One region of the Streptosporangium vulgare genome, then DNA from elsewhere that is predicted to be linked to it. Evidence: riboswitches for the same ligand, from Rfam matches in the RefSeq annotation. Region 1 holds a riboswitch; each other region holds the start of a gene.

Evidence for each region. Region 1 has a riboswitch for S-adenosylmethionine ahead of thrC (threonine synthase). Riboswitches for the same ligand answer to the same signal wherever they lie in the genome.
Region 2: another riboswitch for S-adenosylmethionine. It lies ahead of ACFFRH_RS00045 (glutathione S-transferase C-terminal domain-containing protein); the one in region 1 lies ahead of thrC (threonine synthase).
Region 3: another riboswitch for S-adenosylmethionine. It lies ahead of ACFFRH_RS33945 (aminotransferase class V-fold PLP-dependent enzyme); the one in region 1 lies ahead of thrC (threonine synthase).

The regions. Positions count from the first base shown of each region.
Region 1 covers NZ_JBHMBS010000047.1:205-7,682, forward strand. The annotation lists gene ACFFRH_RS42265 (cold-shock protein) at 486-686, opposite strand; gene ACFFRH_RS42270 (MoaD/ThiS family protein) at 1,077-1,352, opposite strand; gene thrC (threonine synthase) at 1,375-2,667, opposite strand; SAM riboswitch class I at 2,682-2,824, opposite strand; gene ACFFRH_RS42280 (S1 family peptidase) at 3,036-4,568, opposite strand; gene ACFFRH_RS42285 (RNA polymerase sigma factor) at 4,952-5,509, opposite strand; gene ACFFRH_RS42290 (alpha,alpha-trehalose-phosphate synthase (UDP-forming)) at 5,739-7,163, shown strand; gene ACFFRH_RS42295 (MFS transporter) at 7,245-7,478, shown strand, end outside.
Region 2 covers NZ_JBHMBS010000001.1:1,580-9,057, forward strand. The annotation lists gene ACFFRH_RS00020 (enoyl-CoA hydratase-related protein) at 1-160, shown strand, start outside; gene ACFFRH_RS00025 (TetR/AcrR family transcriptional regulator) at 260-997, opposite strand; gene ACFFRH_RS00030 (ATP-binding cassette domain-containing protein) at 1,098-2,144, shown strand; gene ACFFRH_RS00035 (ABC transporter permease) at 2,137-2,889, shown strand; gene ACFFRH_RS00040 (DUF402 domain-containing protein) at 3,052-3,573, opposite strand; SAM riboswitch class IV at 3,626-3,738, shown strand; gene ACFFRH_RS00045 (glutathione S-transferase C-terminal domain-containing protein) at 3,778-4,713, shown strand; gene ACFFRH_RS00050 (FAD/NAD(P)-binding protein) at 4,710-6,467, shown strand; gene ACFFRH_RS00055 (ABC transporter substrate-binding protein) at 6,572-7,478, shown strand, end outside.
Region 3 covers NZ_JBHMBS010000023.1:98,723-106,200, reverse strand. The annotation lists gene ACFFRH_RS33955 (acyltransferase family protein) at 1-1,304, opposite strand, end outside; gene ACFFRH_RS33950 (NADH-quinone oxidoreductase subunit D) at 1,322-2,506, opposite strand; gene ACFFRH_RS33945 (aminotransferase class V-fold PLP-dependent enzyme) at 2,524-3,831, opposite strand; SAM riboswitch class IV at 3,884-3,999, opposite strand; gene ACFFRH_RS33940 (TerC family protein) at 4,233-5,120, shown strand; gene ACFFRH_RS33935 (cytochrome P450) at 5,158-6,357, shown strand; gene ACFFRH_RS33930 (SAM-dependent methyltransferase) at 6,579-7,478, opposite strand, start outside.

The DNA.
Region 1 (7,478 bases):
GGCGGGCCCCATCGCCTCGATCCAGGATTGGCACTCTCTATGCGTGAGTGCCAACAATCTGTTTAGCACTCTACCCTGTCGAGTGCAAGCCACGATCCGTTGACCTGCGCCGCGCGGGAAGGGGACGTCAGCTCCGCGTCATACAAGCGTAGATCTCGCGTCACGCCGATGTGGGCCACCCGTCATCATCGGCCCACCGGCACCCTCCCCGCCACCCGGCGGGCTCCGTGTCGCGCCGCGGGCTCCGTGTCGCGTCGGCGTGTCGCGCGACCGCATGTCGCGGACACCACCCGTGCGCCCCCCCGAGCGCCCGTACGGTCACACGCCCGCGGCCACACGTCCCGTACGGTCACACGTCCCGTACAACGCGAAAGCCCGGCTCGCCGGTTGGGGGAGGCGAGCCGGGCTCAGGCGGTGAGGATCCAGCGGACTGCGATACCGCGGGATCCACCGGTTCTTCCCTGCGAATTCACGAAACGGCTGTGTCAGACCGCCCTGACGGACTCCGCCTGGGGACCTTTCTGGCCCTGGGTGATCTCGAACTCCACCCGCTGGCCCTGCTCGAGGGCACGGTAGCCATCCATCATGATTGCGGAGTAATGGACGAACACATCCTTACCACCGTCTACCGCGATGAAGCCGTAGCCCTTGTCCGCGTTGAACCATTTGACGGTGCCCTGCGCCACTTGCGACTCCTCTTACTGGTCTTAAGGACGACGCCCATTCCTCTCGCGAAGTCCTCAATCGCCGGACGGACTTCGCCACGTCGATCGTTCCGACCATACCTGTGGGAAGCGGTAGGGCAACAGAGTCAAGCACCAAACTACCTCTTTACGAGAGCTTTTAGTACGAGACCAGAGTTTCATTATCACTATTAGTTAGTTAAGGGTTACATTACCCATCCAGTCCACAAATGTGAGCTTGGGTCATAAAACACGGCACCCGCCCGGCCGGGGCCGGGGGGGGGGGGGGGGGGGGCGCGCCCTCCGCCGGGCGGGGGCGGGGCGGGTGCCGTGGGGTCGTGGGCGCCCCTGGGGGCGGCGCTGGGCGGTCAGGGCCGCGCCAGGGCGGGAGGATCAGCCTCCGGCCACCGCCGGGATGATGGAGACCTGGGCGCCGGAGGGCGTCGCCGTGTCGAGGTTGTCGACAAATCGGACGTCCTCATCCCCGACATAGACGTTGACAAAACGTCGGATCTTCCCCGCTTCGTCAAGAATCCGGGCGCCGATCCCCGGGAAGTCCGCGTCGAGCTTCTGCAGAACATCGCGCAGGGTCTCACCCTCTCCGTTCACCTCGGCCGCACCATCGGTGTAAGTCCGGAGAATCGTCGGAATCCGCACAGAAACGCTCATAATTCAGTACCTTTCACGATTTCTAGGCGATAGCCGCACGGAATGCGTCAAGAGAAGGCCGAATCACCGCGGTCGGTCGCGCCTCCGCGGCCACCGCGTCAAGGGTCTTGAGACCGTCGCCGGTGTTGAGGACCACCGTCTCGGCGTCGGGGTCGAGCGTGCCCGAGGCGACCAGCTTGCGCAGCACCCCGACGACGACGCCCCCGGCGGTCTCGGCGAAGATGCCCTCGGTCCTGGCCAGCAGCCGGATCGCGTCGACGATCTCGGCGTCGGTGACGTCCTCGACCGCCCCGCCGGTGCGGCGGGCGATGTCCAGGACGTACGGGCCGTCGGCCGGGTTGCCGATCGCCAGCGACTTGGCGATCGTGTCCGGCTTGACCGGGCGGATCACGTCGTGGCCCGCCTTGTAGGCGGCGGAGACCGGGGAGCATCCCTCGGCCTGGGCCGCGAAGATCTTGTACGGCTTGTCCTCGACCAGGCCGAGCGCGATCAGCTCCTTGAAGCCCTTGTCGACCTTCGTGAGCTGCGAGCCCGACGCGACCGGGATGACGATCTGGTCGGGGATGCGCCAGCCGAGCTGCTCGGCGATCTCGTAGGCCAGGGTCTTGGAGCCCTCCGCGTAGTAGGGCCGGAGGTTGACGTTGACGAAGCCCCACTGGTCGCCCAGCTCGTCGCCGATGAGCTCGGAGCAGAAGCGGTTCACGTCGTCGTAGGTGCCCTCGATGCCGATGAGCCTGCCGCCGTACACGGAGGCCATGACGATCTTGGCCTGCTCCAGGTCGGAGGGGATGAACACGCAGGCGTCCAGCCCGGCCCGCGCGGCGGCGGCGGTCACGGCGCCGGCCAGGTTGCCGGTGGAGGAGCAGGAGAGGGTGTGGAACCCGAAGTTGCGGGCCGCCTCGACGGCGATGGCCACCACGCGGTCCTTGAAGGAGTGCGTGGGATTGCCGGAGTCGTCCTTCACGTGCAGGGAGCGGATGCCCAGCTCGCGGGCGAGGTTTCCGGCGTTGACGAGCTTGGTCCAGCCGGGCGCCATGTTGGGCTTGGTGGCCACGTCCTCGGGGACGGGCAGCAGCGAGCGGTAGCGCCAGATGTTGGTCGGCCCCTCGGCGATCCGCTCCCGGGTCACACGCCCGAAGTCGTACGCGATCTCAAGGGGCCCGAAACACTCGTTACAGGCGAAACTGGGGCCGAGGTCGTAGCGGGCACCGCACTCCCGGCAGGAGAGGGCCACGGCGGGGCCGAAGCGCGCGTCACGCGCGCCGTCGGCACGAGCGGAGGAGGTGGGGTTGTTCTCAGTGGTTGCGAGCGCCATGAAGCGAGGCCTTTCCCTCATCTTCGTCTGCGGACCACCCTGGTCACAGACCGGAATTGGCACCTGTCCCGGCCGACCTCGTTCAGATCACGAGTCTTGAACCGGGATGGTTGCCGGGGCTTCGCAGGGCCGGTCCCTCCACCCCTCTGGATGAGCAAATATTCAGTTGGGAACCTGACGCGCAGGTCCTAAGCACTCTACCCCGCCCCGCCGCCCTCCTGGCTCCTTGTCTCACTGTGCGAGACATGACGTGTTATCCAGCGGACAAACGAACCTGGGACGCCGGTCGGGCGGCAGGCGGCCCCGGCGGGGGCCTCGCCCCCTCCCCGGTCGTCGCCGCCGGGGCGCGGACGGCGTCCCGGAACGGGTTACGGCGCCCTGAACCCCAGGATGTAGGCACCGGAGCCGGCCGAGGCGAACACCCGGTAGCGGTAGTAGCCGGGCGTGCCGGTGTAGGAGATCCTCTCGTCGGGCCCCGGACTGTCGGAGGTGGCGACGACCACCCAGCTCCTGCCGTTCCACTTCTGCAGGTACAGGTCGAAGTCGGGGCCGTCCAGGCAGCCGGAGTGCAGCCCCCTGACGGTCGACCTGTAGTAGAGACCCCTCGGCTGGTAGGCGGACTGGCCGGTGGTCAGGGTGCCGGTGTAGTTGTTCGGGAAGCCGGTGCAGGTGCCGGTGACCGGCGGGGGTGGATTGCCCGCGGTCGTCCTCAGGGCCAGGCCGTAGGCGGTGAGGATCGGGCCGATCGGCTGGAAGTAGGTGACACCGCCGGAGGTGCAGTCTCCGGAGCCGCCGGAGGTGACGCCCTGGGCCTGGTCGATGGCGATGAAGGAGCCGCCGGAGTCTCCGGGTTCGGCGCAGACGTTGGTGCGGGTCAGCCCGAAGACGGTGCCCTGGGGGTAGGTGACGCTGACGTCGCGTTGCTGGACGACACCGCAGTGGAAGTCGGTGGTGGAGCCGGACCGGCAGACCGAGGCCCCTTCGATGGCGACCTGGGCGCCGGCGACGGGTACGGTGCCGCCCTGGCCGTTGTCCACCTTCGGGGTGGCCGTCCAGTTGGCGTTGGTCGCGACCCAGGAGTAGTCGTTACCGGGGAAGGTCGATCCCTGGAAGGTCCCCTGGGTGACCCGGTTGAAGCCGGTGGTGGTGTTCCCGGCCCTTCCGCAGTGGCCGGCGCTGACGAAGCCCTGCTGGGTGCCCTTGAGCACGGAGAAGCCGATCGAGCAGCGGCTGGTGACGCCGATGTAGTAGGCGTTGCCGCCCACCAGGTCGTACAGGGGCAGGGGAACCTCGGCGGTGGGCAGTACGACCACCGCCTCCGTGTCCACGCCCGCGCTCGCGACGAAGTTCTGGGCGATCCCGGGTTGCGGGGAGAGGACGACCACCTTGTTCCTCTTCACGTCGACCAGGCGCACGCTCGACACGAGTCGCTGCGGGGGCAGGGTCTCGTCGATCTTCTTCTTGATCGCGGTGAGCTCCGCCAGCGATCTGGGGACGACCTCGGCCTGGGCGCCCGCCTCGAGGATCACGGGGATGTCGCCGACACTGGTGGTGCCCGCCACCAGGGTCTGCGCGACGCTCCCCTGAAACCAGGTACCGCCGAAACGGGGGCCGAGTCTCCTGGCCAGATGTGCCGCGACCGGGGTCAGGCGGGCCTCGTTGAGCAGGCGGATCCGGGCCTGGGCCGGGGTCAGGCCCAGGTCGCGCTCAAGTGCCTCCAACATGCCCGGCGGCGGTTCCAAAGGGGCCGACGCGGTGGACACGGCGGTGGTGGCGGACGGGGCGGCGGGCACGACCGGGGCACCCGTCGCGTGGCGTTCGGCACCGGCCGGTACGGCGGCCAGGGCGAGCGCGGTGACCGTCAGGACACATGCCGCGGTGACAGCGTGTCTGCGGGACATATGATCTCTCCTCGACCTGGGCTTTCATGGCGGGAGGGGAGATCGCCCCATATCTCTGGTCGATCACGTGATATGGGCAACGCCACCATAGATCAGGCGAGGTCACCGAGGCCGCGCGCCACACGGGAGTGTTCTCGAACGGCTCCCACCGTCCGGCCACCCGGCCGTTCCCGGCCGGGTGGCACCGCGACCGGCCAGGGGCCGGACAGGGGCCGGACAGGGGCCGGACAGGGGCCGGACAGGGGCCGGACAGGCGGCCGGAACCCGAGTGGCCCGGCGGGCGCGGGGAAAGCCGGGCGGCGGCCGGAAACCGGGCGGCCGGACAGGCACCCGGAAAGCCGGGCGGTGGTCAGAAGCCGAGCCTCCGGAAAGCCGGGCGGCGGTCAGAAGCCGTAGGCGTCGCCCAGGGCGCCCTGGACGTACTTGCGCGCCTGGTGGATGCGCGACTTGGCGGTGCCCAGCGGGATGCGCAGCTGCTCGGCCACCTCGTTGTAGTCGAGCTGGCAGATGTCGCGCAGCACCAGCGCCTGGGCCAGCTCCGGCTTCTCGGCCTCCAGCGCCTCCATCGCGTCGAGCAGGTCCAGCCTGGACCCGGCGATCACGCTCACCCGGGCGACGTCCGGCTTCTGCAGCGGCAGCTCGTCTGAGCTCTGCTCGGCCGCGCGGCGCTTCAGCGAGCGGTAGGTGGTCCTGGCGCAGTTGGCGGTCACGATGTGCAGCCAGGTGCTGAACCGGGCGCGCCCCTCGAAGCGGCCGATGTTGCGTGCCACCGCGAGCAGGGTGTCCTGACAGGCCTCCTCGGCGTCCTGCCGGAAGGGCAGGATCCGGCCGCAGTGCCTGAGCACGGCGGGCTCGATCCGCTTCAGCAGCTCACCGAGAGCGCGGTGGTCACCTTGGGCGGCCGATCGGGCCAGGTCCTCGGTCGTCTCGTCCAGCGCCATCACGGGCCCCCATCAGCGGTCACGGTCGCTGGACATCCTACGGTCGGGGATCGCGAATGGTGACCTCCCTCCCCGCCACAAAAAGGGCGACAAGGCGGGGTTCATCACTCCACCTGCTGACAAGAGCTGACACAATTCGATGAACGCCCTTACTTCCTGGACCCGAAGAGCGAGGACATCCCGACCAGGCGCCGGTTAACCTTGGGGTCTCCACGCTCAAGGAGAATCGATGAGCGCGATCCTGGTGGCCTCCAACCGCGGCCCCGTCTCCTTCACCCTCTCCGAGGACGGCTCGCTGTCCATGCGCAGGGGAGGTGGCGGCCTGGTCTCGGGCCTGTCGGAGGTCGCGAAGGACCTCAACGTCCTGTGGGTCTGCGCGGCGCTGTCCGACGGCGACCGCGGCGCCGTGCGGCTGGCGCCCGGCGGCCGGCTCGACCAGGCGGGCTACGACACCGGGGCGCTGCGGATGCTCGACATCCCCCCGGCGACCTTCCACCGCGCCTACAACGCGGTCGCCAACTCCACCCTCTGGTTCGTCCACCACCTCCTGTACGACATCCCCAACAGGCCGCACTTCGACGCCAGGTTCCGCCGGGAGTGGGAGTCGTACCAGTCCTACAACGAGGCGTTCGCGATGGCGCTGGCCGAGGAGGCCCCGCACGGGGCGCGGGTGATGGTGCAGGACTACCACCTGAGCCTGGCCCCGGCGATGCTCAGGGGGGAGCGCCCCGACCTGCGGGTGGCGCACTTCTCGCACACGCCGTGGGCGCCGCCCGAATACTTCAACCTCCTCCCCGACGACGTCGCGACCGAGCTCCTCGAAGGCATCCTGGGCGCCGACCACGCGGGCTTCCTCACCGCCCGCTGGGGCGGGGCGTTCATGGACTGCTGCGAGACGGTGCTCGGCGCGCGGGTCGACCGCGAGGAGCGCACGATCACGCACGCGGGCAGGACGACCCGGATCGGCACCCACAGCCTGGGCGTCGACGGCAAGGCGCTGTGGACCCGGGCCTCCGAGCCCGACGTGGAGTCCCACATGGCCGCGCTCCGCGCCCAGGTGGGCGACCGCAGGCTGATCGTGCGGATCGACAGGACGGAGCTGTCGAAGAACATCGTGCGGGGCCTGGTCGCCTACAAGCAGTTCCTCGCGGCCCACCCGGAGTGGCACGGCCGGGTCACGCACCTCGCCTTCGCCTACCCGTCCCGGCACGACCTGCCCGAATACCGCGAGTACACGGCGGCGGTGCAGCGCTGCGCCGAGGAGATCGAGGACGAGTACGCCACCGAGGACTGGGACCCGCTGATCCTCAACGTCGACGACGACTACCCGCGCTCGCTGGCCGCCTACCGGCTGGCCGACGTGCTGCTGGTCAACCCGATCCGCGACGGCATGAACCTGGTGGCCAAGGAGGGGCCGATCCTGTCGCCGCACAGCGCGCTGGTGCTGTCACGGGAGGCCGGTGCCGCCGCCGAGCTGGGCGAGCACGCGCTGACGGTGAACCCCTACGACGTCTCGGCCACGGCCGCCGCGCTGCACGAGGGCCTGACGATGCCCTCGGACGAGCGCGCCAGGAGGGGCGTCCTGCTGGCCGCCGCGGCGACCGCGCTCCCCCCGCACCGGTGGTTCGCCGAGCAGCTCGAGGCCCTCGGGTGAGGCTCGGGGCGCCAAGCAGTTTTAGCCCCATATGAGATAGTTTTTGCAGCTATTTCACTTTTCGGCGTATGGGAGACCGAGTTGACCGCGATCGCGCCCGTCCGGCTGATCCGCGACCGCGCGACCTGGCTGATCTACCTCCAGCTCGGCGTCTTCGCCACCTACCTGTACGGCCTCAGCGCCGCGCTCCCGCTGCTCCGCCTCGACCAGGGCGTGTCCCAGGCGGTCGCCGGCCTGCACGGGACGGCGATGGCCGTCGGCGGCATCGTCATCGGCCTCGCCCTGCCCTGGCTGACCGGACGGATCGGCCGCCGG
Region 2 (7,478 bases), on a different contig from region 1:
CGTGATCAAACGTCAGGTCTGGGGTGACTGGCAGCAGAGCCTGGAGGCGTCGGAGCGGGCCGCGACGCGCCTGATGGCCGAGTCCTTCGGCCGGTCGGACTTCGCCGAGGGCGTCGCCAGCTTCGTCGAGCGCCGCGCCCCCGGCTTCCCGCCCCTGTAACTCCCTGTGGCTCCCGGTGGCTTCCGGCCGGGTCCCCTTCCGGGTGGCGGCGAACACGGGACACCATCGGGACGCCCGAACGGCGCGGGCCGTCCTGGATCAGGCGGGCGGTTCTCCGGTCACGAGCGCCGCGAGGCCGTCGAGGATGCGGTCCATGCCGAAGGCGAACTCGTCGTCGGGACCGCCGGGCATGTCGAAGACCCGGCCTTCGAGAAGCTCGTGGATCTCGGGGAAGCGCTCGGCGTCGGTGAGCCTGGCGAGTGACCGGGCGTAGCCGGACAGCGCCTCCTCGTCGGTGACCTTGGAGGCGTCGAGGGCGTCCTGGAGATCGGCCAGGAGCGCCACCTCGGTCCTGACGAAGCCGTTGACCAGCAGCAGCGCCGCCAGCTTCGTGTCCGGGGCGAGCCGCGTGCCGCGCAGGCAGCGCAGCCCGGCCTCCAGCCAGGCGACGTGGTTGGGCATGATCCCCGGGCCCGTGATGGGGATGCGCAGCGACCAGGGGTGCCGCTGCAGGGAGGTGCGCATGGCGCCGCCCCACCGCTGGAGGCCCTGGCGCCAGTCCTCGCCCGGCTCCGGGAGCGGGGGAGGCGGGCCGAGCACCGCGTCCGTGACGAGCATGAGCAGGTCGCCCTTGGAGGTGACGTAGCGGTAGAGGGCCATCGTGGAGACACCGAGCTCGGCGGCGATCTTGCTCATCGAGACCGCGGGGAGCCCCTCCGCCGAGCCCACCCGAAGGGCCGCCTCCACGATGTGCTCCAGGCTCAGGGTGCGCTTGGGACCCTTGCCCGGCCGCTCGCGCAACCCCCAGGCGATCTCCACGCTCTCCGGCACTTCCATCGCGCTCCCGGGCTTGACCGTCCTTTCCCGTGAGTGTATATCTTACGCAATACCGCGTATGCCATAAACAGTAGAGCGTACGCCATACACAGGAGGGGTAGTGGAACCAGCGATAGAGGTGACCGGCCTCACCAAGTCCTACGGCCGGGTCGCCGTCCTGACCGGCGTCGACCTGCGCGTCGCCAGGGGCAGCGTGTACGCGCTGCTCGGTTCCAACGGCGCGGGCAAGACGACGACCGTGCGCACCCTGGCGACGCTGGTCACGCCGGACGCGGGGCGGGCCACGGTCGCCGGGTTCGACGTCGTACGCGACCGCCGCCGCGTCCGCCGCGCCATCAGCCTGACCGGCCAGCACGCGGCGGTCGACGAGCTGCTCACCGGCGAGGAGAACCTCCGGATGATGGGCCGCCTGTCCGGCCTGTCACGGAGAGGGGCTCGCCGCAGGGCGGCCGAGCTGCTGGAGCGGTTCGACCTGGTCGAGGCGGGCGGGCGGCGGGTCGGCACGTACTCGGGGGGCATGTGGCGACGCCTGGACCTGGCCGCGGGGCTGGTCGGCGCGCCGTCGGTGATCTTTCTCGACGAGCCGACCACGGGACTCGACGTGCGGAGCAGGCAGGCGATGTGGGAGGTGATCACCCGCCTCACCGGCTCGGGCACCACGGTCTTCCTGACCACCCAGTATCTGGAGGAGGCCGACAGCCTGGCCGACAGGATCGCGTTGCTCGACGGCGGGCGGGTGGTGGCGGAGGGCACCGCCGACGAGCTCAAGGCGAGGGTCGCCGCCTGGCGGCTGGACCTCGTCCTGGCCGACGCCCGGTCGTTCGCCGAGGTGACGCGCGTCCTCGGGGCGCGTGCCGTCCACGCCGATCCCGGCAGGCTGACAGTCGGGGCGGCCACGGACGGGAGCGCCGCGCAGATCCGCGCCCTGCTGGACGAGGTGGACCCGGGGCGCTCGGCGGTCGAGAGGTTCACCGTGCGGGGCGCCACGCTCGACGACGCGTTCCTCGCTCTGACGGACACCGACGGACAGGGGGGCGGGCCGGTGTCTGACCTCGCCGTGATGGATGCCGCGATGGATGCAGTGACGGACGGGGAGCGGCGGGTGTCCGGCACCATCGCTGAGGACGGGAGGCGGGCCGGTGTCTGACCTCGTCGCCTGGCCGGTCATGACCGGCCGCGCCGTCCGCCTGTCGCTGCGCAACCTCGACGCGCTGATCACCTCGTTCCTGTTGCCCGTCATGGTCATGCTGCTGTTCGTCTACCTGTTCGGCGGCGCGATCCAGACCGGCACCGACTACGTCACCTACGCCGTCCCCGGCGTCCTCGTCATGTGCGCCTCCTACGGCGCCTCCCTGACCGCGGTCGCCGTCAGCCAGGACATGAGCCGGGGGATCGTCGACAGGTTCAGGTCGATGGACGTCGGCGGCGCGGCGTTCCTGGGCGGGCACGTGGCCGCCGGCACCGCGCGCAACCTCGTCTCGCTCGTCATCGTGTTCGTCGTCGCGTTCGCGCTCGGCTTCCGGGCGGACGCGGACCTGTCCGGCTGGGCCGGGGCGGCGGGCATCCTGGTGGTGTTCGTCCTGGCCGTCTCCGCGGTCTCGGCCGTGGTCGGCCTGCTGTCCAGGACGCCGGAGACGGCGGGCGGTTTCACCTTCTTCGTGATGTTCCTGCCCTACCCGAGCAGCGCCTTCGTCCCGGTGCGCACCATGCCCGAGTGGCTGCACGGGTTCGCGGAGAACCAGCCGGCCACGCCGATCATCGAGTCCGTGCGCGGCCTGCTGCTCGGCCGGCCCGTGGGCGACGATCCGTGGAAGGCGCTGGCCTGGTGCGGCGGTCTCCTGCTGCTCTCGGCGGTCTTCTCCGGCAGGCTGTTCCGCCGCCGCGCCCGCTGAGGTGGCGGGGATGCCGAGGGCGGTGCCGGTGGCGCGGCTGCGCTGCCCTCGGCATCCTCGCCACCCGCGCCGTCCCCGCCACCCGCGAGGGAGGCGTCGCGCCGGAGACCACCGGGCCCGGCGGGCCGGCGGCGGGGGACTCGGGGACCCGGGTGACCAGGCTCAGCTGACCAGGGTGAGCCAGTGCGGCGTGTCCCCGAAGGGGGCGGTGCGGGCGGTGACGGCCTCCATCAGCCAGGCGGCCGAGGCGCGGGCCCGCTCCACCACGTCGGGCGGGTAGGCGTACTTCACCCGGTGCTCCTCGAACTCGTCCTCGTCGTCCAGGAAGACCCGGCTCGCGCGGCCCTTCAGCAGGTTCCGGCGGGTCCGGATCACGTCGAGGTCCAGGTCGACCATGGTGACCTCGCCGTCCCTCCACTCCGGCACCGTGGAGATGTCGCAGTAGATCTCGTGCTTGTGCGGGGCGGCGTTGAAGGCGGCCGTCCACCAGGCGTCGCGGGGGAAGAGCATCACGAACGGATGCGGCCAGGGGACCGCGGGGCCGTCGCCCTTGTGTCCGCTGGAGTCGGCCACGCAGCCCGTCCACACCCCGTGCTCGTCCTCGCCGAGCAACAGGCCGCGGTGGTGCCAGTGCAGTGACCCGTCGTACTTGCGGTAGACCACGTTCACGCTCTCATAGGACATTCCCCGACATTAAGGCTTGACAGAGATCTATGTATTTCCTACCTTCTAAATAGGTTAAGAGTGTCAGTGAGAAGCCCCGGCTGGCTGACCGGCAACCCTCGCACCGCGGCGGGGTGCCCCCGGGGGAGACCGGGCGGCACGGTGGGCGTGCCGCAAGCGCGGACCCCTTCACCAGGGTCACCGAGACATGCCCGGGAGTGCCACATGTCGAAGACCAGCACACTGAACCACGCGAGCCCCGTCGACCTCGACACCCACGGCCACTACCGGCCCGGTGGCAGGCCCGGCCCGCGTTATCCCTTCCAGGGGCGGATCGGCACACCCGCCTTCCCCGCGGAGCCGGGGCGCTACCACCTCTACGTCGCGGCCGTCTGTCCGTACGCGCAGCGCGCGGCCATCGTGCGCTCCCTCAAGGGACTCCAGGACGTGGTCTCGCTCTCCTACGTCGACGACGAGCGCGACGGGCGCGGGTGGGCGTTCCGCGAGCGGCGCGGCGCCGACCCGGTCAACGGGTTCACCCTCCTGCGGCAGGCGTACGAGGTGACCGAGCCCGGCTTCGACGGGCACGTCTCGGTGCCGGTCCTGTGGGACAGGAGGACCGGCCGCATCGTGAGCAACGACTTCCCCGACATCACGATCGACCTGGCCACCCGGTTCGGCGGCGACCCCGACGCCGACCTCTACCCGGAGGAGCTCAGGCCGGAGATCGACGAGCTCAACACGAGGATCTACGAGATCGTCAACACGGCGGCGGGCCGGGTGGCGGCGGCGACCACCGAGGCCGGGTACGCCGAGGCGCGCGGGGCCGTGGTCGCCTTCCTGGACGAGCTGGACGCCCGCCTGGCCGACCGCAGGTTCCTGTTCGGCTCGGGGATCACCGAGCCGGACGTGCGGCTCTGGCCGACCCTGCTCCGCTTCGACCTGAGTGACAACCCGGCGGCCAGGATCAGCGAGCGTCCGCTCACCGCCTTCCCCAACCTGTGGGCCTACGCCAGGGACCTGTACGCCCACCCCGCCTTCCGCGAGAACACCGACTTCACCGTCATCGCCCGCCCGTCGGGCGAGACCGACGCCTGGCGGATCCCGGTCGAGCCGTTGCACGCCGACTGGGACCAGCCGCACCGCAGAGCCGCCGTATGAGCGCCTCGATCGCCGTCGTCGGCGCCGGGCCGACGGGTACCTGCCTGGTGGAGCGCATCTGCGCCAACGCCGCCGACCTGCTCGGCTGGCCGTCGCTGGACGTCCACGTGATCGACCCCCACCCGCCGGGCGGCGGGCGTGTCTGGCGCCACGACCAGCCGGACCTGCTCTGGATGAACTCCGCCGCCGCCGACGTGACGCTCTTCACCGACGAGTCGGTGCGCTGCGAGGGGCCGATCCGCCCCGGGCCCACGCTGGCCGAGTGGCTCGGCGGCGACCCCGGCAGGTTCGCCTCCCGCCCGGCGCAGAACGGCTACCTCTCCCACGTCTTCCGGCACGCGGTGGCGAACGCCCCGCGCGGCGTCCGGGTGCACGTGCACGCCGCCCGCGCCGTCGACCTCACCGACGTCCCCGGCGGGCAGGCGGTGACGCTGGAGGACGGCCGGACGATCGAGGCCGACGCGGTGATCCTGGCCCAGGGGCACGGCGACGTGACGCCGACGAGCGAGGAGGGCGCGCTCGCCGGCCTGGCCTCGCGCTCGGGGCTGCGCTACCTGCCCACCGGCTACGCGGCGGACCTCGACCTGGACGGCATCCCCGCCGGGGAGCCGGTGATCATGCGGGGGATGGGGCTCGCCTTTGTCGACCTGATGGTGCTGCTCACCTCGGGCCGGGGCGGCCGGTTCGTCCGCGAGTACGACGGGGAGCTGGTCTACCTGCCCAGCGGGCGCGAGCCCCTCATGCACGTGGGGTCGCGGCGTGGCGTGCCGTACCACTCCAAGACCGGTTACCCCTTCAGGGGCGCCCGCCCGCCGGTGCCGCGCTTCCTCACCCGCGAGGCGCTGGGCGAGGGGCCGTGGAACTTCCGCCGGGACGTGTGGCCGCTGGTCGCCAAGGAGCTCGCCTTCGCCTACTACCACGAGCTCATCACCTCCCACCCCAAGCGCGTCAAGCTGGGCTGGGCGGAGTTCGAGGAGGGCTTCGCCGCCGAGGAGTGGCGCAGCCTCGGGATGCGCAAGCTGATCCGCGAGACCGTGCCCCGGCACCTGGACCGGCTCGACTTCGACCGGCTCGACCGGCCGCTGGACGGCATCCGGTTCGGCGACCAGGCCGGCCTGCAGAAGTGGATGCACGGCTACCTCGCCGTCGACCTGCAGCGGCGCTCCGACCCCGCGCACAGCGCCGACCACGCGATGATCCTCGGGCTGCTCTCCGTCTACGGGGTCCTCGCCGAGCTGGGCATCTCCGACCCGTGGTTCGCCGGGTTCTTCAGCTACGTCGCCAGCGGCCCGCCGGGACCCCGGCTGGAGGAGCTGCGCGCCCTGGCCAGGGCGGGGGTCGTCACCTTCCTCGGCGCGAACGTCAAGGTCGACCACCACGACGGGCGCTGGCGGGCGCAGACCCCCACCGTGCCCGGCGGCGTGACGGCCACCACCCTCGTCGAGGCGAGGCTGCCCGCGCCCAGCGTGAGCCGGGCCGTCGACCCGCTCGTCTCCGCGCTCCGCGACCGGGGCGAGCTCGACGAGGAGTCGGGCCTGGTGAACGTACGGCCCGCCGACCGCCGCCTGCTCGACAGGTCCGGCACCCCGCACCCCCGCAGGTTCGCCTTCGGCCCCTGGGTCGTCGGCGGCCGGGCCACCGGCGGCTTCGCCAGGCCCCGCCTCAACGCCCCGCTCTTCCGCCACGCCGACGCCCTCGCCCGGATCGTGCTGTCCGAGGCCGCCGGAACCCAGATAAGACGGCACGTCGCGTGAACCGCCCCGATCGCCCCGGCCGGCGCGTCACCGAACCGGCCGGGCACCCCGCACCAGAGCACGTCGTACAGAACCAGGCACCGGGAAAGCGCGAGGAGAAGAACGTGAAGTTGCGATGGGGCGCCCTGGCGCTCGCCGGGGTGCTGGCGCTCGCGGCGTGCGGAGCCGAGAGCGGGGCCCCGGGCGCGGCGGCCGGAGGCGAGGGCGGCGGTGGCGACGGGGGGTCGCTCGTGTGGGCGGTGGAGACTCAGCCGATCACCTTCAACCCGCACCAGTGGGGCCAGAACAAGGCCCGCCTGCTGGTCCACAACCAGTTCGACGCCCTGATCGCCCGGGGCGAGAACGGCGAGTTCCTGCCGTGGCTGGCGAAGTCCTGGAAGGTCTCCGGGGACGGGCTCACCTACACCTTCGAACTCCGCGACGACGTCACCTTCCACGACGGCGAGAGGTTCGGCGCCGCCTCGGTGAAGGCCAACCTCGACCAGCTCGTCTCGCCCGGCTACAACGCCGCGGTCAGCGCCATCCAGCTGCGCAACTTCGGCAAGGCGGAGGCGACCGCGCCGCACACCCTGAAGGTCACGCTGAAGGCCCCCGACGGGCTGTTCCTCGACTTCCTCTCCTCCCCGTACGCGGGCCAGGTCTCCCCGAAGTCGTTGAAGAACGCCAAGGACCTCAAGGCGGGCGGCGTCGACGTGGTCGGCACCGGGCCGTTCATCCTCGACCGGTTCACCCCCGGCCAGGAGGTCCACTACAGGCGCAACCCGAACTACAACTGGCCGCCCACCGGCGCCGCCCACCAGGGACCGGCGCACCTGGCCGACCTCACCTACCGCTTCCTGCCCGAGGCGGCGGTCCGCGTCGGCGCGCTCACCTCCGGGCAGGTGCAGGTGATCGAGGGCGTGCCCGCCACCGAGGTCGGCCTCATCAGGAGCGACCCCGAGCTGAGGCTGGAGACCAGCCTCAACTCCGGGAGCGCGTTCTCCTACTACTTCAACACCTCCCGCCCCCCGT
Region 3 (7,478 bases), on a different contig from region 1:
CCCCGCCGCCTCGTCGTCCACTTGCGTCCGAAGAGCATGATGACCGGGAGCGTGCAGACCAGCGCCCCGGCGACGGCCAGGGGGCGCTCCAGCCACCAGAACAGGTCCGGCCGCACCCCCTCGCCGGGCCCGCCGCCCGCCACCCACCAGGTCAGCGCCACCCAGATCGCCATCCCGGTCGTGTGGAACAGGAACAGCGGGAGCGCGAACCGGTTCACCGTCTCGTTCACGCGCTGCCACCTGGGACGTTCGAGCAGGCGTTCCATGGACGGCCTCAGCACCTCCACCAGGCCGATCTGGAAGATCAGGAGCGCCACGATGACGAAGGTGGGCGGCGCCATGTTGGAGAGCTTGTCGCCGGGAACGCCCACCATCGAACCCGGGTAGATGCCCGAGTAGACCAGGCCGAAGAGGGCGAACAGCCCGGTCCACAGGATGGCGACGTCGAAGCGGCGGGGAAGCGCCACCACCCTGTCGTAGAAGAAACCGGCCTGGTGGGCCAGTCCCCAGACGATGATCATGTTGAGCCAGCCCACGGCCTCGTACCCGTAGCGCAGCCGCAGCACGTCGACGACGAGCGCCGCCCCCGCCAGCCAGATCAGGGCCAGCACGTCGTAGTGCCGGTGCAGCCAGAGCGAGATCGGGAGCAGGGCGATCAGCACGAGGTAGACGCCGATGAACCAGAGCGGGCTGATGACGAGCAGGACCACGCGGTCCATCCACTCGATCCCGAACGCCCACGCCACGAGCACGCCGAACACGATCCAGGTCGCGGTCAGCGCCAGCGCGGGGATCGCGAGGCCCCGGATGCGCCGCGACACGAAGGTGCCGATGCCGACCCCGCGCTCGCAGGCCCGGTTCCACGACAGCAGGTGGACGTATCCGCCCACGTAGAAGAAGAGCGGCAGCACCTGAAGCAACCACGTCAGGATCCACAGCCCGGAGGTGAAGCCCAGCGGGCTCGTCGGCGAGGGGCCGTCGGGGCCCCACTGCAGGATCGTGAACGCCCAGTGCCAGACGACCACGACGATCAGGCTGAACGCGCGCAGCCAGTCGACGTACCGGTCCCGCCGCGGCCCGTCCGCGACCCCGGAAGCTCCGGACGACCCGGGATCCGGGGCCGCGGTGGTTCCGGCGCAAGGGGTCTCGGCGGCCCCCGGGACGGGAGTGGCGAGGGGGACGGAGGGGGAGATGGGGACGGAGGGGGAGATGGGGACGGAGGGGGAGACGAGGGCGGAGGGCGTGGGGGGTGCCGAAGGGGCCGCGGGAGTCGCCCTCTCCTGGTCCTCACCGGGTTCGATCATGCGGTTCCAACCGTGCCTTACTTGTCGATGTCGCCGACGACGAAGAACATCGAGCCCAGGATGGCCACCATGTCCGCGACGAGGTGGCCGGGAAGCATCTCGCGCAGCACCTGGACGTTGTTGAAGGAGGCCGAGCGGAGCTTCATCCGCCACGGCGTCTTCTCCCCGCGCGAGACCAGGTAGTAGCCGTTCAGGCCGAGCGGGCTCTCCGTCCAGGCGTAGGTGTGGCCCTCGGGAACCTTCAGCACCTTGGGCAGACGCTGGTTGACCGGCCCCGGAGGCAGGTCGAGGAGCCTTTCCACGCAGGCGTCCGCGAGGTCGAGGGAGACCTTCACCTGCTCCAGCAGCACCTCGAAGCGGGCGTGGCAGTCTCCGGCCGACCGGGTGACGACCTTCACCGGCAGCTCGCCGTAGGCGAGGTACGGCTCGTCCCTGCGCAGGTCGACGTCGACGCCTGAGGCGCGGGCGATGGGGCCGCTCACGCCGTACTGCATCACCGTCTCGCGGTCGAGGACGCCCACCCCGCGCGTACGGGCGAGGAAGATCTCGTTCCCGACGATCAGGTTCTCGATGTCGGGCAGCCGCCGCCGCACGTCGGCCACGGCCTGGGCGACCCGGCCCGTCCACCCCTCGGGGATCTCCTCCTTGAGGCCGCCGACCCGGTTGAACATGTAGTGCATGCGCCCGCCGGAGATCTCCTCCATCACGGCCTGGAGGGTCTCGCGCTCCCGGAACGCGTAGAAGACCGGGGTGATCGCGCCCAGCTCCAGCGGGTAGGAGCCGAGGAACATCAGGTGGCTGAGCACCCGGTTGAGCTCGGCCATCAGCGTGCGCGTCCAGACCGCCCTGACCGGCACCTCCATGCCGAGCATCCGCTCCACCGCGAGCACGACGCCCAGCTCGTTGGCGAACGCCGACAGCCAGTCGTGCCGGTTGGCCAGCACGATGATCTGCCGGTAGTCGCGCACCTCGAAGAGCTTCTCCGCGCCCCGGTGCATGTAGCCCACGACCGGCTCGGCCGAGCTGATCCGCTCGCCGTCCAGGGTGAGGCGCAGCCGCAGCACACCGTGCGTGGACGGGTGCTGCGGGCCGATGTTGAGGATCATGTCCTCGGTCGCGAGCTCCTTGCCGTGCGCCCCCCGCACGGCCTCGGCTCCCGCCCCCATTCCCACGCTCAGCTCGCGGGGCGCGCCTTCAGTCATAGGGCCATGCTGTCACGTCAGCCGCGCGAGGCAAGATCCCGCAGGGCGTCGATCAGCCGGTCGACGTGCTCGGAGGTCGTACCGATGCCGATGGAGGCGCGGACGGCTGAGGCGGTGACGTCGTCGCAGCCGCCGTCCTTGGCGCCCAGCAGGTGCCGTACGAAGGGGTGGGCGCAGAACTTGCCGTCGCGGACGCCGATGCCGTAGTCGCCGGACAGGGCCTCGGCGACCTCGCGGGCGGTGAAGCCGTCCACCACGAAGGAGACGATGCCGACGCGCGGGTGGTCCGGGCCCCACAGGGACAGCTCGTGCACGCCGGGCACGGAGGCGAGGCCCGCGCGCAGGCGCCCGAGGAGGCGCTCCTCCTCGCGGACCAGCGGGGTCCAGCCGGTGGCGGTGAGGGCGTCGCAGGCCGCGGCGAGCGCGACGGCGCCCAGCACGTTCGGGGTTCCGGCCTCGTGCCGGGCCTCGGGGTCGTCGTGCCACTCGGTGGCGTCGTCGTCCACGGCCCTCACCGCGCCGCCGCCCCGCAGGTACGGCTCGGCCTCGGCGAGCCAGTCGGAACGGCCGATCAGCGCCCCGGTGCCGAACGGCGCGTAGAGCTTGTGGCCGGAGAAGACCACGTAGTCCAGGTCGAGCGCCGTCAGGTTGAGGCGGCGGTGCGGGACGAGCTGCGCGGCGTCGACGAGGACGCGGGCCCCGTGGCGGTGGGCGATGTGGGCCAGCGCGGCGATCGGCCAGAGCTCCCCGGTGACGTTGGAGGCGGCGGTCACGACCAGCAGCTTGGGGCCGTCGATCGAGGCGAGGGCGTCGTCGGCGGCGCGGACGGCCTCGCCGGGGAAGGCGGGGGCCGCGAGCCGCACGACCCGGTCCCAGGGCAGCAGCGAGGCGTGGTGCTCGGTCTCGAAGACCACGGCGGTGGTGCCCTCGGGCAGGCTGCGGGCGAGCAGGTTGGTCGCGTCCGTGGTGTTGCGGGTGAAGATCACCGAGTCGTCGGGACGGGCGCCGACGAAGGCGCGGACCGTGTGCCTGGCCTGCTCGTAGCGGGCCGTGGTCAGCTGGGACGCGTATCCGGCGCCGCGGTGGACGCTGGAGTAGGCCGGGAGCGCGGCGGCGACGGCGGCGCTCACCGGCTCCAGACAGGGGGCGCTCGCGGCGTAGTCGAGGTTGGCGTAGCGGACGAGCCTGCCGCCCCTGACCGGGACCTCCAGGTCCGAGCCGAGCACGGCCGGGATCGGGCGGCCACCGGACGCGCGGGTCTCGGGAACGCTCACCACGGCGGGGGCGGGGCTCTCGGGGGCGGTGAAGATCGTCAGGGTGGACATGCCAGGGCTCCTTGGAGGTCATCGGACCCCAACCCATGACACAGGTGCCTGGAGCCCGCGCTTGCCCGGCACACCTCGTGCCGGACCAGGTCCTCACCCGGGGCACCCCGCCGCGGACGCGAGGGTTGCCGGCCAGCGAGCCGGGGCTTGTCACTGGCACTCATGACCTACGGGGGAACTATAACCGACACCCCGCGGTGCCCCGCAAGTCCGAAACGTGATCAACCCGATATCGGAGCCGGAGCGAGCGCCTCGGAGGCGCCCGGCGAATTTTGACAGCGAAGCGTGATGGCGCGGAAGGAACTCCGGGCGCCTCCCGGTCGTCCTGGCAGTCAGCCGAAGAAGCGTTCGGGCAGTTGGCCGACGGTGTGTTCATGCGCCGACCGACGAAGGAGTAAGCAATGGACTGGGTGACCAATCCGGAGATATGGATAGGGTTCTTCACCCTTGTCGCCCTGGAGATCGTCCTGGGAATCGACAACATCATCTTCATCTCGATCCTGGTGGGCAAGCTTCCGCCCGAGCAGCGCGACAAGGCCCGCAAGCTCGGCATCGCCGTCGCCCTGCTCAGCCGCCTCCTGCTGCTGCTGGCGCTGTCGTGGGTGGTGAGGCTCACGGAACCGATGTTCGAGGTCTTCGGGCAGGGGATATCGGGGCGCGACCTGATCCTGATACTCGGCGGCCTGTTCCTGCTGGGCAAGAGCGTCCACGAGATGCACGGCAGCCTGGAGGGCGACTCCGGCCACTCCGAGGGCAGGGTGGCCTCGTCCTTCACCTCGGTGATCATCCAGATCATGATCCTCGACGTCGTCTTCTCGCTCGACTCGGTGATCACCGCGGTCGGCATGGTCGACGAGCTGGGCGTCATGATCGCGGCCGTCATCGTCTCGGTCATCGTGATGCTGATCGCCTCCGGGCCGATCAGCCGCTTCGTGGAGCGGCACCCGAGCATCAAGATGCTCGCCCTGTCCTTCCTGGTGCTGATCGGCGTCGTGCTCATCGCCGAGGGGTTCGAGCAGCACATCTCCAAGGGCTACATCTACTTCGCGATGGCGTTCTCGCTGCTGGTGGAGCTGCTGAACATCCGGATGCGCGGCAAGGCGAGCAGGCGGAAGCCGGTCGAGCTGCGTTCCCGCTACGAGAGTGAGGACGAGGGCGAGGGCGAGACCGGCCCGGAGCCCCGGAGAACCCCGGGGACCCCGGGGGTCCAGGTGGGCCAGGCGGCTCCGGCGGGCCGGGCGGACGAGCCGGCCGAGGGGGGGAGGCCGGACGAGCGGGCCGGATCCTGAACCGGGGATCGCCGGGACCGGGGATTACGATGCCTACGTGCGCTTTGATCCCTGGAATCCGGAATTCGTCGCCCACCCCTACGACGTCTACGACGAGCTGAGGCGGGAGCGGCCGGTCAGCTTCTTCGAGCCGACCGGCCAGTGGCTGGTGGCCAGGCACGCCGACGTCAACGCGCTGCTGCGGGACCGCAGGCTCGGCCGCTCCTACCTGCACGTGGCCTCGCACCAGGAGTTCGGCAGGCCGGACGACCCCGACTTCCAGGATCCGTTCTGGCGGGTGATCAGGGCCGGGATGCTCGACGTCGAGCCGCCGGTGCACACCAGGCTCCGGCGGCTGGTGTCGAAGGCGTTCACCCCCCGCATGGTCGAGGCGCTCCGCCCCAAGGTCGCCCGGATGGCCGGGGAGCTGGTGGACGCCTTCGTCGAGCGCGGCGGCGGAGACCTGATCGCCGAGGTCGCCGAGCCGCTCCCGGTCACCGTGATCGCCGAGATGCTCGGCGTCCCCGAGGGCGACCGGCACCTGCTGCGGCCCTGGTCGGCCGACATCTGCGGCATGTACGAGCTCCAGCCGTCGGTCGAGGCCCAGCACACGGCCGTACGGGCGGCCGAGGAGTTCTCCGCCTACCTCGTCGAGCTGGCCCGCGCCCGCAGGGCCGATCCCGGCGACGACCTGATCAGCGCGCTCGCCCTGGTGGCCGACGAGGGGGACAGGCTCACCGAGGAGGAGCTGGTCGGCACCTGCGTGCTGCTGCTCAACGCCGGGCACGAGGCCACCGTCAACGTCACGGGCAACGGCTGGTGGTCGCTGTTCCGCAACCCGGCCGAGCTGGATCGGCTCCGCGCCGACCACTCCCTGCTGCCCACCGCGGTCGAGGAGCTGATGCGCTGGGACACCCCGCTGCAGATGTTTGAGCGCTGGGTGCTGGAGGACGTCTCGGTGGGCGGGATCGACATCCCGCGCGGCACCGAGGTGGCGCTGCTGTTCGGCTCGGCCAACCGCGACCCCGAGGTCTTCGCCGACCCCGCCCGCCTGGACGTGGGCCGGGCCGACAACCCGCACATCTCCTTCGGTGCCGGGATCCACTTCTGCCTGGGGGCCCCGCTGGCGAGGGTCGAGCTGATCGAGTCCTTCGGTGCCCTGCTGCGCAGGGCGCCGAAGATGGAACTCGCCGCCGAGCCCAGCTGGGGACCGGGCTACGTCATCCGCGGTCTGCAGGCACTCCAGGTGCGGGTCTGAGAGCCGGCCCGGCGCGGGTGGGAGTCCGAGAACCGGCCCCTCCAGGTGGGTTCTGAGAGCCGGTCCGGCGCGGGTGACATGGGTGCCGTCACACAGGCCGGGCGGTGCCCCGTCCGGCCGTGCGTGACGGCGTCCATGGCCGGGCGGCGCCACGCCCATCCCGTGGACGCGGAGCCACGCCCGCCCCGCGGACCCCGCCGGAACGGCATCGGCCCGGCGGGTCAGGGACGGCTCTGCGACAGCCAGCCGAACCCGCCGAGGCCGCCCGGGGCGATGAGCTCCGCCTCCTCCGAGGCCCTCGCGAGGGCCTGCAGGTAGCCGCGAGGGTCACTTGCGGCCTGCTCGATCGCCGGGCGGCCCCCGGTGACCCCGAGGGCGAGCAACGCCTCCCGCTGCGTGGTCAGCGCCGTCGTGACGGCCCCGGCGCTCTCACCGGCGGCCGCGCAGGCGTCGAGCGCCACGTGGGCGGTGATGTCGCACGAGCCGTCGGGCACGGGCGCGACCATCGACCCGTCGCGGTAGCCGGCCAGCGTGCCGTACGGCGGCCGGTCGTCCAGGGCGTGGGAGTAGTCGATCGCGACCGCCCGGCCGCGCGCCAGCCGTACGATCACCGACGCCCAGGCCCTGTCGCGCGGCCTGCCGATCTCGGCCCGCTCCCCGACGGCCCGCATCGGCCACCATCGGTCCAGCCAGGCGAGGTCCGCCTCGGAGGGCCTGCCGCCGAGACGCTCCTCACCGTCGGTGACGTTGACCATGACCAGCCGGGGCCCGTCGGCCGTCTGCTCGGCGATGTCGACCGGGACGTTGTCGAGCCACTCGTTGGCGATCACCAGCCCGTGGATCCCGTCAGGCGCGGCCCTCGCCCAGACGATCTCCCCGGGCAGCGCCGCCGGCCGGGGCGCCAGGTCGACCGCGGTCACCCGCAGCCTCGACCGGAGCGCGGGCGGCGCCGCGGCGAGCACGCCGGCCGCCAGCTCGCCCCCACCGGCGCCGATGTCGACCAGGTCGAGCGGGTCGGGGCCGCCGAGCGCCTCGTCGATCGCGGCCAGCTCGCGCAGCACGGCCTCGGCGAAGACGGGGGAGGCGCCGACCGATGTCCGGAAATGGCTGGAGGGGCGCTC